Regions from separate parts of the Methylobacterium sp. NPDC097929 genome, predicted to be linked through region 1. Evidence: riboswitches for the same ligand, from Rfam matches in the RefSeq annotation. Region 1 holds a riboswitch; the other holds the start of a gene.
The links. Region 1 has a riboswitch for cobalamin ahead of ACPCJR_RS19315 (CbtB domain-containing protein). Riboswitches for the same ligand answer to the same signal wherever they lie in the genome.
Positions count from the first base shown of each region.

Region 2: another riboswitch for cobalamin. It lies ahead of ACPCJR_RS17890 (TonB-dependent receptor plug domain-containing protein); the one in region 1 lies ahead of ACPCJR_RS19315 (CbtB domain-containing protein).

Region 1 covers NZ_JBMVEP010000009.1:85,345-89,646, forward strand. The annotation lists gene ACPCJR_RS19305 (DUF1636 family protein) at 1-123, opposite strand, end outside; gene ACPCJR_RS19310 (CbtA family protein) at 116-889, opposite strand; gene ACPCJR_RS19315 (CbtB domain-containing protein) at 915-1,097, opposite strand; cobalamin riboswitch at 1,140-1,339, opposite strand; gene ACPCJR_RS19320 (DUF1772 domain-containing protein) at 1,395-1,817, opposite strand; gene ACPCJR_RS19325 (MarR family winged helix-turn-helix transcriptional regulator) at 1,804-2,295, opposite strand; gene cobU (bifunctional adenosylcobinamide kinase/adenosylcobinamide-phosphate guanylyltransferase) at 2,377-2,907, shown strand; gene cobO (cob(I)yrinic acid a,c-diamide adenosyltransferase) at 2,907-3,509, shown strand; gene fumC (class II fumarate hydratase) at 4,154-4,302, shown strand, end outside.
Region 2 covers NZ_JBMVEP010000007.1:234,447-238,748, reverse strand. The annotation lists gene ACPCJR_RS17890 (TonB-dependent receptor plug domain-containing protein) at 1-1,707, opposite strand, end outside; cobalamin riboswitch at 1,829-2,025, opposite strand; gene ACPCJR_RS17885 (DUF1624 domain-containing protein) at 2,127-3,308, opposite strand; gene ACPCJR_RS17880 (TonB-dependent siderophore receptor) at 3,308-4,302, opposite strand, start outside.

The DNA of each region.
Region 1 (4,302 bases):
CTCGGCGCGCAGGGCCGCCAGGAGCCTCGCCCCGGCCCGCGGCTCGGCGGGGTCTCCGGCCGCGCGGCAGGTGAGGCAGACCGACAGGGTCGCGGTGTCGGGCTCGGATGCTGCGTCAGGCATGGCGGCGGGCGCCCGCCGCGCGGCCGAACAGCCCCCAGGCCCAGCCATAGGCGAGCCCGATCACCGCCCAGAACACGAAGCCGATGGCGAGCGAGCGCGCGGCGAACTGCGCGGCGGTTGCCGGCGGCACCTGCGACGAGACCGTGTCGAGCGATTGCGGCGCTCCGACGAGATGCGGCACGACGATCAGGACGAGGCCGCCCAGGATCGTCAGCGGCACCCGGCGCACGGCGATCAGGTAGAGGCCGAGGCCGGTGGCGACCACCGTCATCAGCCACCAGAACTGGCGCAGCACCAGCGGCGCGGCGCCCATGCCGGGCAGTTCCGGCGGCAGGCCGATGGCGGGCGCGAGCGCCACCGCGAGGAAGCCGGCGACGCCGACGACGAGCCCGGTGCGCGGGTTCGGTTCACGGCGCAGGGCCAGCATCACCGCGGCGAGCAGCAGGGCGTAGCCGACCCCGCCGACCAGCGTGGCGAGGCCGGTAAAGGCCATGCGCTGGAGGCCCGGGGCGGGCTGCCATTCGTCGGCCCGGCCGTGGTTGTGGCCGCCCTCGCCGTGGCTGTGCTGCGACGGGGCGTGGGCCGGCACGATCAGGGAGGCGAAAGTGACGGCGGCGGAGGGGGCGACGGCAGCGTGCGCACCCCCGCCCTCGTAGGTCTCCGCCTGGAGGATCAGCGGAGAGGTCAGGGCGAGTTGCAGGCCCGTCGCGACGACGGACGCGAGAAAGCCGGCGACGAGCGCCGCCGACAACAACCGTGCGATCATGATGCGAGCCTTGCGGGCGCCGCGATCAGTGGCAGGGGAAGTTCTGCGCGTGGCGGAAGTCGTGCGCCGCGTTGTGCAGCACCGAGGCCGGGGCGAAGCCGGCCACGAAGACGAGACCGAGGCCGAGGAAGGCAGCCACGAGGAGCGCACGGGCGCCCTCGGCGGAACGGGTGGCGGTGGCCGAGGTCTGAAGGGTCGCAGTCGTCATCGGGTCACGGGCTCCGGCCGCCCCACCGGCGGCATTCGAGAACAAATTCGCACCGGACGGCAGGTCTCCTGGCTCGCGGCTGCGATCGCGCCTGCCGCCTTCCCGGATCGCCCGGTGGCTCGTGGCAGGAACTCGCCGCTTACAGTTGCGGGGGCAGCCGCGGAATCGAGGCTTTCGAGAAACCCTCTCACCGCATTCCCTTTTCACCCCGTTGCCGGGGCACCGTCACCGAGCGGTCATAGCCTGATGCGGACGGACGCACAACGTGTCCGGCGCCGGTCGACCGAGCGGACGCGATCACCGCAGCGCCCAGAGGAAGGCCGCGACTGCCGCAAGACCGAGCCCGCTGCGGACCGCGTGCAGGCGGATCCAGCGTTGCATCAGCGGCGCCACGCTTGGATCGGTCCCCGAGGCGGCCAGCAGGGTGCGGTTGGTCGGCATGATCGCCAGCATCGTGTAGGGCCAGTTGGCGAGCGCGAGCCCCGCCCCGAGCCCCCATCGCGGATCGCCCGTACGCGCCCAGGCGAGCAGGCCGAGCGCGGTGGCGGCCAGCGCCAAGCCGCCCTGCATCCGGGTCGCGCGCCGGTAGCTCGGGCGCCATTGCTGCAATTGGGAAGCCGGGTCGAGAACCAGCCGGGCCGGATGCTCCACGAAGCCGACATAGAGCGCGGCGCCGGCGAAGGCCGCCGCCGCGACGAGGGCGAGTTCACCGATCAGCATCGTGGTCTCCCGGTCGTTCGCCGCTCCGGCGTTCGCTGGCCCGCTCGCCGATGGTCCGCACGAGGGTGCGGGCCGCATCGAGCGCCGCAGGGTCGAGACCGCGGGCGAGCGCGGCCGCCCAGGGAGCCTGCCGCGCCGCCGCCGCTGCGTAGGCGTCCCGGCCCGCGGGCGTGAGAAGAACGAGGCGGGCGCGCAGGTGGTGAGGATTGTCGGCAAAGCTCACGAGGCCGGCAGTCGCCAGATCGTTGACCGTCCGCTGCACGCCCTGGCGCGTCATACCCATGTCCCGGGCGATGCGGGCAACCGGCAGCGGCTCGGCGGCGAGCGCGACGGCGCCCAGAACCTGCCAGCGGGCGCTGGTGAGGCCAAGATCGCCCACCAGCCGGTCACCGGCGGCCAGCAGCGCGCCGCTGGACCGGAAGATCTCCAGCACCAGGGCCGTCGCGGCTTCCGCAGCCTCGTGATCCGATCGCGTCATGACAACATGCTGACGATTTGACACAATGTTGTCAATAGACTGACTTTGACGCGCCGGCGGCGTCTGGGGCAAAGGGTGCGGATGCTTCAGGCCGCTCCCCGGATGACCCTGGTGCTCGGCGGGGCGCGCTCGGGCAAGAGCGCCTATGCCGAGCGGCTGATCGAGGCCTGCCCTGCCCCTTGGCTCTACATCGCGACCGCCCAGGCCTGGGACGACGAGATGCGCGCCCGCATCGGCGAGCACCGGGCGCGGCGCTCCGGCTCCTGGCACACCCTCGACGTGCCGACGGCGCTGCCCGAGGCGGTGGCCGCCGCGACCGGGCCGGTCCTGGTCGATTGCCTGACGCTCTGGCTCACCAACCTGCTCTTGGCGGAAGCCGACCTCTCGGCGGCCACGGAGGCGCTGGCGCAAGCCTGCGCCGGGGCGCCGGGCCCGCTCGTGCTGGTCGCCAACGAGGTCGGCCTCGGCATCGTGCCGGACAATGCGCTCGCCCGCCGTTTCCGCGACGCGGCCGGGCGGCTGCACCAGCGCCTCGCCCGGGACGCCGACCGGGTCGTGCTCACCGTCGCCGGCCTGCCGCTGACGGTCAAACCCTCACGCGAGAATCCTTGATGACCGAAGACGATACGCGCCACCGCGAAAAGATGGCCAAGCGCAAGGCGGTGCAGGACGCCGAGGTTGCCTCGAAGAAAATCGAGAAGGGCCTGCTCATCGTCCATACCGGCCCCGGCAAGGGCAAGACCACGGCCGCGCTCGGCCTCGTGCTGCGCATGCTCGGGCGCGGACACCGGGTCGGCGTGGTGCAGTTTATCAAGGGCGCCTGGGACACGGGCGAGGCCCGCGCCCTGAAGAGCTTCGGCGATCAGATCGTCTGGAAGGCGCTCGGAGAGGGCTTCACCTGGGAGACGCAGGACAAGGCCCGCGACATCGCCGCCTGCGCCAACGCCTGGGAGACCGCGCGCGCGCTGATGGCGGATGAGAGCATCCGTCTCCTCGTCCTCGACGAACTCAACATCGCCCTGCGCTACGATTATCTCGACCTCGACGCGGTATTGGCCGACCTCGCCGCGCGGCGCCCCGATCTCCACGTCGTGGTGACCGGCCGCAACGCCAAGCCGGCGCTGATCGAGGCCGCCGACCTCGTCACCGAGATGGGCAGCGTGAAGCACCACTTCTCGGCCGGCGTGAAGGCGCAGGAGGGGATCGAGTTCTGATCCGACCTTCGCTCGATCCTCATCGCGAGGCGAAGCCGAAGTGATCCAGGGCGCCGCCATCTCCGGGAGCGTCGCACCGTTCCGTCGCCTCGATGCCGCTCGCGACGATGGGGGGAGACGAGCCCGGATCGATCGGCCGGAAACGGGATGAGGCCAAGCCCCGTCTTCGATGACGTGGAACACCGTCCCGGTCCGAGGCCGCCGCAGCCCTGACCCCGGCGGGGGACGACCTCCGTCGCGATCGAAACGGGGCTCACCGCGCAGAACGCCCGCGTACCGACCGTGCACGCATCGAAATGACGGCGCGATCGGTATCGATGCGAGCTATTTGAATTATATCGATACGCGGTTGGCCCAACGCTCGGAAATTAAGCACTATTTTGCATATTTTCACCGAGAGAGCGCGCTGGAAGCCTACACGGCAAGGCGGGTGTCAGGCCGCGCTTTTCATAACAATTGATTGCCCGGGTCGCGGCGCGCATGGAACCGTAGCCGTCGCCCCGCCGGGCTCCTCCCGTCCGCGGACGATGGTCCACCGATCGCGCGCCCCGCCGGAGGATCGCGTGCGGGCAGCGGCCGGACATGCTGCGGTCGCGCCTCCTCCTCGGCCCGTCGATTTCAAGAGCAAGAAAGGACACGGCTCCATGGAGCGCAGGGACATCCTCAAGACCGGGCTACTCACATCGATCGGCCTGGCGGCCGGCGCGGCCCTCCCGAGGGCGACCGCCGCGGAGGCCGGCGTGCAGCCCGCGGCAACCCCGTCGACGGCGGAGAGCGAGTGCTTCCGCGTCGA
Region 2 (4,302 bases), on a different contig from region 1:
GCTGCCCTTGTGTCGCGGCCGGCGCAGGAGTTCCTGACCCGTGATCTCGTTCTTGGTGACGGTGTTGGTGTAGTCGACGCGGCCCGACAGCGTCTCCGAGAACCGGACCGAGACGAACGCCTCCGCGCCGTAGGACACCGCCTTGCCGACGTTCTCGTTGGAGGTGAAGCTCGCGTTGGTGTTGATGAGGTTGGTGAAGTCGTTGCGGTAGTAGGTGGCTCCAACCAAGACCCGGTCGCCGAGCGGTTGCTCGAACCCGGCATCGTAGCCGAGGCTCTCCTCGGGCTTGAGGTTCGGGTTGGCGAAGAAGTTGAACGCCGGGAAGCTCTGGTAGAGTTGGCTCAGCGTCGGCGCCTTGAAGCCGGTCCCGACGCTGCCCTTCAGGCGCGTGTCGGAGAAGGGCAGGATGTAGCTCGGCGCGACCCGGAAGGTGGTGGCCGGGCCGAACTGGTCGTTCTCGTCATGGCGCAGATTGGCGACGAGGAAGGCGCGGTCGAACGGTGTGAGCTGCACCTCGCCGTAACCCGCGGTGTTGCCGTTCCTCGCCCGCAGGGAGTCGGGAACGGAGCCTGGCGAGGTCGTGAACAGGCTCTCCTCGTCCCGCTGGGCGCCGAACAACACGATGTTGCCGGGGGAGAGAAGGTAGTCGCCGCGATACTCGAAGCGTGTCCGTTCACCCAGGCCCGTGGTCGCGTCGGGCGTCGCCAGCGGGTCGAGCGGTCCCTGCTGCCGGTTGAATAGGTTCGAGTAGTTGATGGCGAGGATGTTGTGGAAGCCGGCGAACGGCGTCCACTCGGCCTCGTTGCGGGTGAAGACCTGCTGGACCGCCGCCTCGCTGCGGAAGGCCGCCGGTGCCGCCGGGAAGGTGCTGAAGTCGTCGCCCGTCAGCAGCAGCCGCGAGTTGATGAAGCGCGTGACCGAGTTGATGCGGAACGTGTCGGTGAACTGGTAGCCGAACTTCGCCGAGACGGTCTCGTTGTCGTAGAAGTTCGGATGGATCGGGCGTCCGAACGGCACGAGGTTGGGCGGTGTGACCGGTGTTGCGGCCGCCCGGAAATGGGAGACCGAGACCGAGTAGTCGAAGCCGTTCTCGGAGCCGCTGATCCGGCCCGACTGGTTGAAGGTCCCGAACGAGCCGCCCTCCAGGCGAAGCGACGCCCGCGCCGGCCCTTCGCCGCGCTTGGTCGTGAAGGAGACCACGCCGCCGATGGCGTCCGAGCCGTAGAGGCCGCTCTGGGGGCCGCGCAGCACCTCGATGCGGGCGAGGTCATCCGTTAGGAGTTGGCCGAAATCGAAGGACCCGTTGCCGTTCGACGGGTCGGTGGCGTCGATGCCGTCGATCAGCACCTTGGTGTGGTTGGAGTTGGCGCCGCGGATGAAGACGGAGGTCTGGCCGCCGGGACCACCCGTCTGCACGACGTTGAGGCCCGGCACCTGCTGGAGCGCGTCCGGGACGGTGCGGCGTTGCTGCTGTTCGAGCGTCCGCTCGGTTAGGACGGTCACGCTCGATCCGACCTGGGCGGTCGGCGTCGGCACGCCGGTCGCCGCGACTGAGATCTCGTCGAGGGTGGTCTCGACGCCGGCCGGGGCGGCGGCAAAGGGGGCCGCGGTCTGTTGGGCGTTGGCGAAGGTTGCTGTTAGCAGGGCCGATCCGGCGCAGGATAGCGCCAGGACGCTCCGGAGAGCGGAACCAGGGGAATGGGGCACGGGAGACAAGCCTCGGGTGACGGCAGTGGCACGTCACCGCGAACGAGGCCTCGGCGCTCGCGTCCTCACGGGATCACGGCGCTTCGACACCCACCAGGACACCCCGCCCGATGCGTTTCGCGTGTGACCACGACTGACGGCAGGTCTCCTGGCTCGCGGGTCGCTGCCCTCTCACCGTCTTCCCGGGCGAGGCTGCCCAGTGACATGGTGGCGGAAGGCTCGCCGCTTACAGTTGCGGGGGCAGCCGCGGCATCGAGCTTGCGCCCTCACCGCGTTCCCTTTTGATCCCCGAGGGGAACCGTCAAGCTCAAGTTATTTCAGGCTTGCGAGCCAAGTCAATGTAATTGGAGCCCGGCCTCCCTCTGGTTTCGTGCCGGGGCGCCGATGACGAGGCATCGGCGCCTGTCGCGCAAGCCGAACTACAGGTACTTGAGCCAAGCGATGTCGCGCCTCCACGCCTTGAAGCGCGAGAACCAGGCCGTCGGCAGGTAGAGGGGCACGATCAGCCCGACGTACCAAACGAGAACCCACCCGTAATCGGCGACGCCGAACACGGTGCCCTGGGTCGCGCCCCAGGTCGCGAACGCGCCATGGTATAGCAGCCGCAGAACCGTGAGGTGGAGCAGGTAGAAGAACATCGGCGCGCCGCCGAACACCGCCAGCGCCGCGACGAGCGGGCGGTCGCCGATCCGCTCCAACGCCACGAGCAGCAGCGCCCCGGTCCCGAGCGTCAGCAGCAGGAACAGGAGCGAGGGCGGGTATTTCGTCAGCGCGAGGAAGCTCATCGCGGTCCGCAGGTCGCTGCCGTCTACGACGAACCAAGGCTTGTCGCCGTAGCCGTTCGCCAGGCGCAGCAGTGCGAAGGCGACCAGCATCGCGCAGCCCAGCGCCGCGAAACGGCGCTCCCGCGTGCGCGTGGCGACGCCGGGCAGGAACCACGGTCCGACCGCATACCCGAGCACGATGACACCGATCCACGGCAGCACCGGATAGGTCGTCTTGGCGACCAGCCCGAGGGGAAGCGCGATGACGTCCCGCTGATGCAGCAGGGCCCAGACGGGAAACAGCGGCTGGTCCGGTAGGAGCCGGATCGGGTCGAGGAGGTTGTGACCGCACACGATCACGAGCCCGACCGCGACGAGAACCCGGCGCGGCAGGCCGATCAGCGCCGCCAGGACGATCATGCACACGCCGATGCACCAGATCACCTGGAGCCAGAGCGTCGGGCTGGCCACGCCCCAGTACAGTTTGGAAAGGTAGAACACCTCGAAGGCCATCAGCACGAGGCCGCGTTTCACCAGATAGGCGCGCGTCTCCGCCAGGGTGTGCCGGGTGCCGAACAGGTACGCGGCCACGCCGGTCAGCACGATGAAGACCGGCGCGCACAGGCTGACCGCGAGGCGGGCCAGAAACAAGGCCGGCAGGGCAGTCCTCGCGTCGACCGGATCGGCGACCGGTACGTGCAGGAACCAGGTCTCTCGCAGGTGGTCGAGGAGCATCAGCACCATCACCAGCCCGCGCAGGGCGTCGATGGAGGCGATGCGTCCGGTCGCGGCCGATGCCTCTGTCGACGCTTCAAGCGTTCCAGGGTGAACGCCCATCAGAAGCGTGCCGTCATGCTGACCGTCACGCGCCTTGGCTCGCCGACGCCGACCCAGAAGCTGTTGTAGGAGCGCTCGTAATAGGTCTCGTCGAAAATGTTGTCGACGTTGATCCCGAAGCGCAAGTTCTCGTAGCGGTAGTAGGCCAGCGCGTCGGTCAGGACGTAACCCGGCAGCCGGAACCGCTCGTTGCCGCTGTCACCGAGGCGCGAGCCGACGGCCCGAAACCCGCCGCCGAACCCGAAGCCCTTCCAGTCGCCCGCCTGGACCTCGTAGACGCCGAGCAGGCTGCCCGAATGGCGTGGGATGTTCAGGAGCGGCGAGCCGACCCGCAGAACCTCGTCGCGCGTGACCTGGGCATCGATGAAGGCATAGCCGCCTATGACGCGGAACTCGGGCGTCACCTGACCGACGACGCTCAGGTCGAACCCCTGGCTGCGCACGGCGCCGGCCGCGATCTGGAAGAAGAAGTCCCGCGGGTCGGTGGTCAGCACGTTCTCCTTCTCGATGTGGAAGGCCGCACCGGTGACGCTGAGGCCCGTGAAGAGGTCGAGCTTGGCCCCCACCTCGTAGGCGAAGCCCGTCTCCGGGGCGAAGGGCCGCGTCGCGCTGTCGAAGCCGGTGTTCGGCCGGAACGAGGCAGCGACATTGCCATAGAGCGAGAGGAAGGAGAGCGGCTGGTAGACGAGGCCGGCGCGGGGCGAGAAGCCGGTGCGGTCCTGTTCGGTGCGCTCGCCGCCGACCTTGTCGCGGAAGGTCTGGTTGTAGAAGTCGGTGCGGTTGCCGAGGAGCAGCTTCCACTCGGGGCTCAGCGCAATCTGGTCCTGCAGGTAGACCGCCGTGTTGCCGACGTTCTCGCTGGCGCTGTAGCGGCGCGTGAAGGGCGGCTTGGGCTGGCCGTAGACCGGGTTGAAGAGGTCGAGCGCGAACGGGTCCAGGCGCGGGGTCGAGCGAAGCAGGTTCTCGGTGCTGTTGTAGCGCTCGTGCTCCAGGC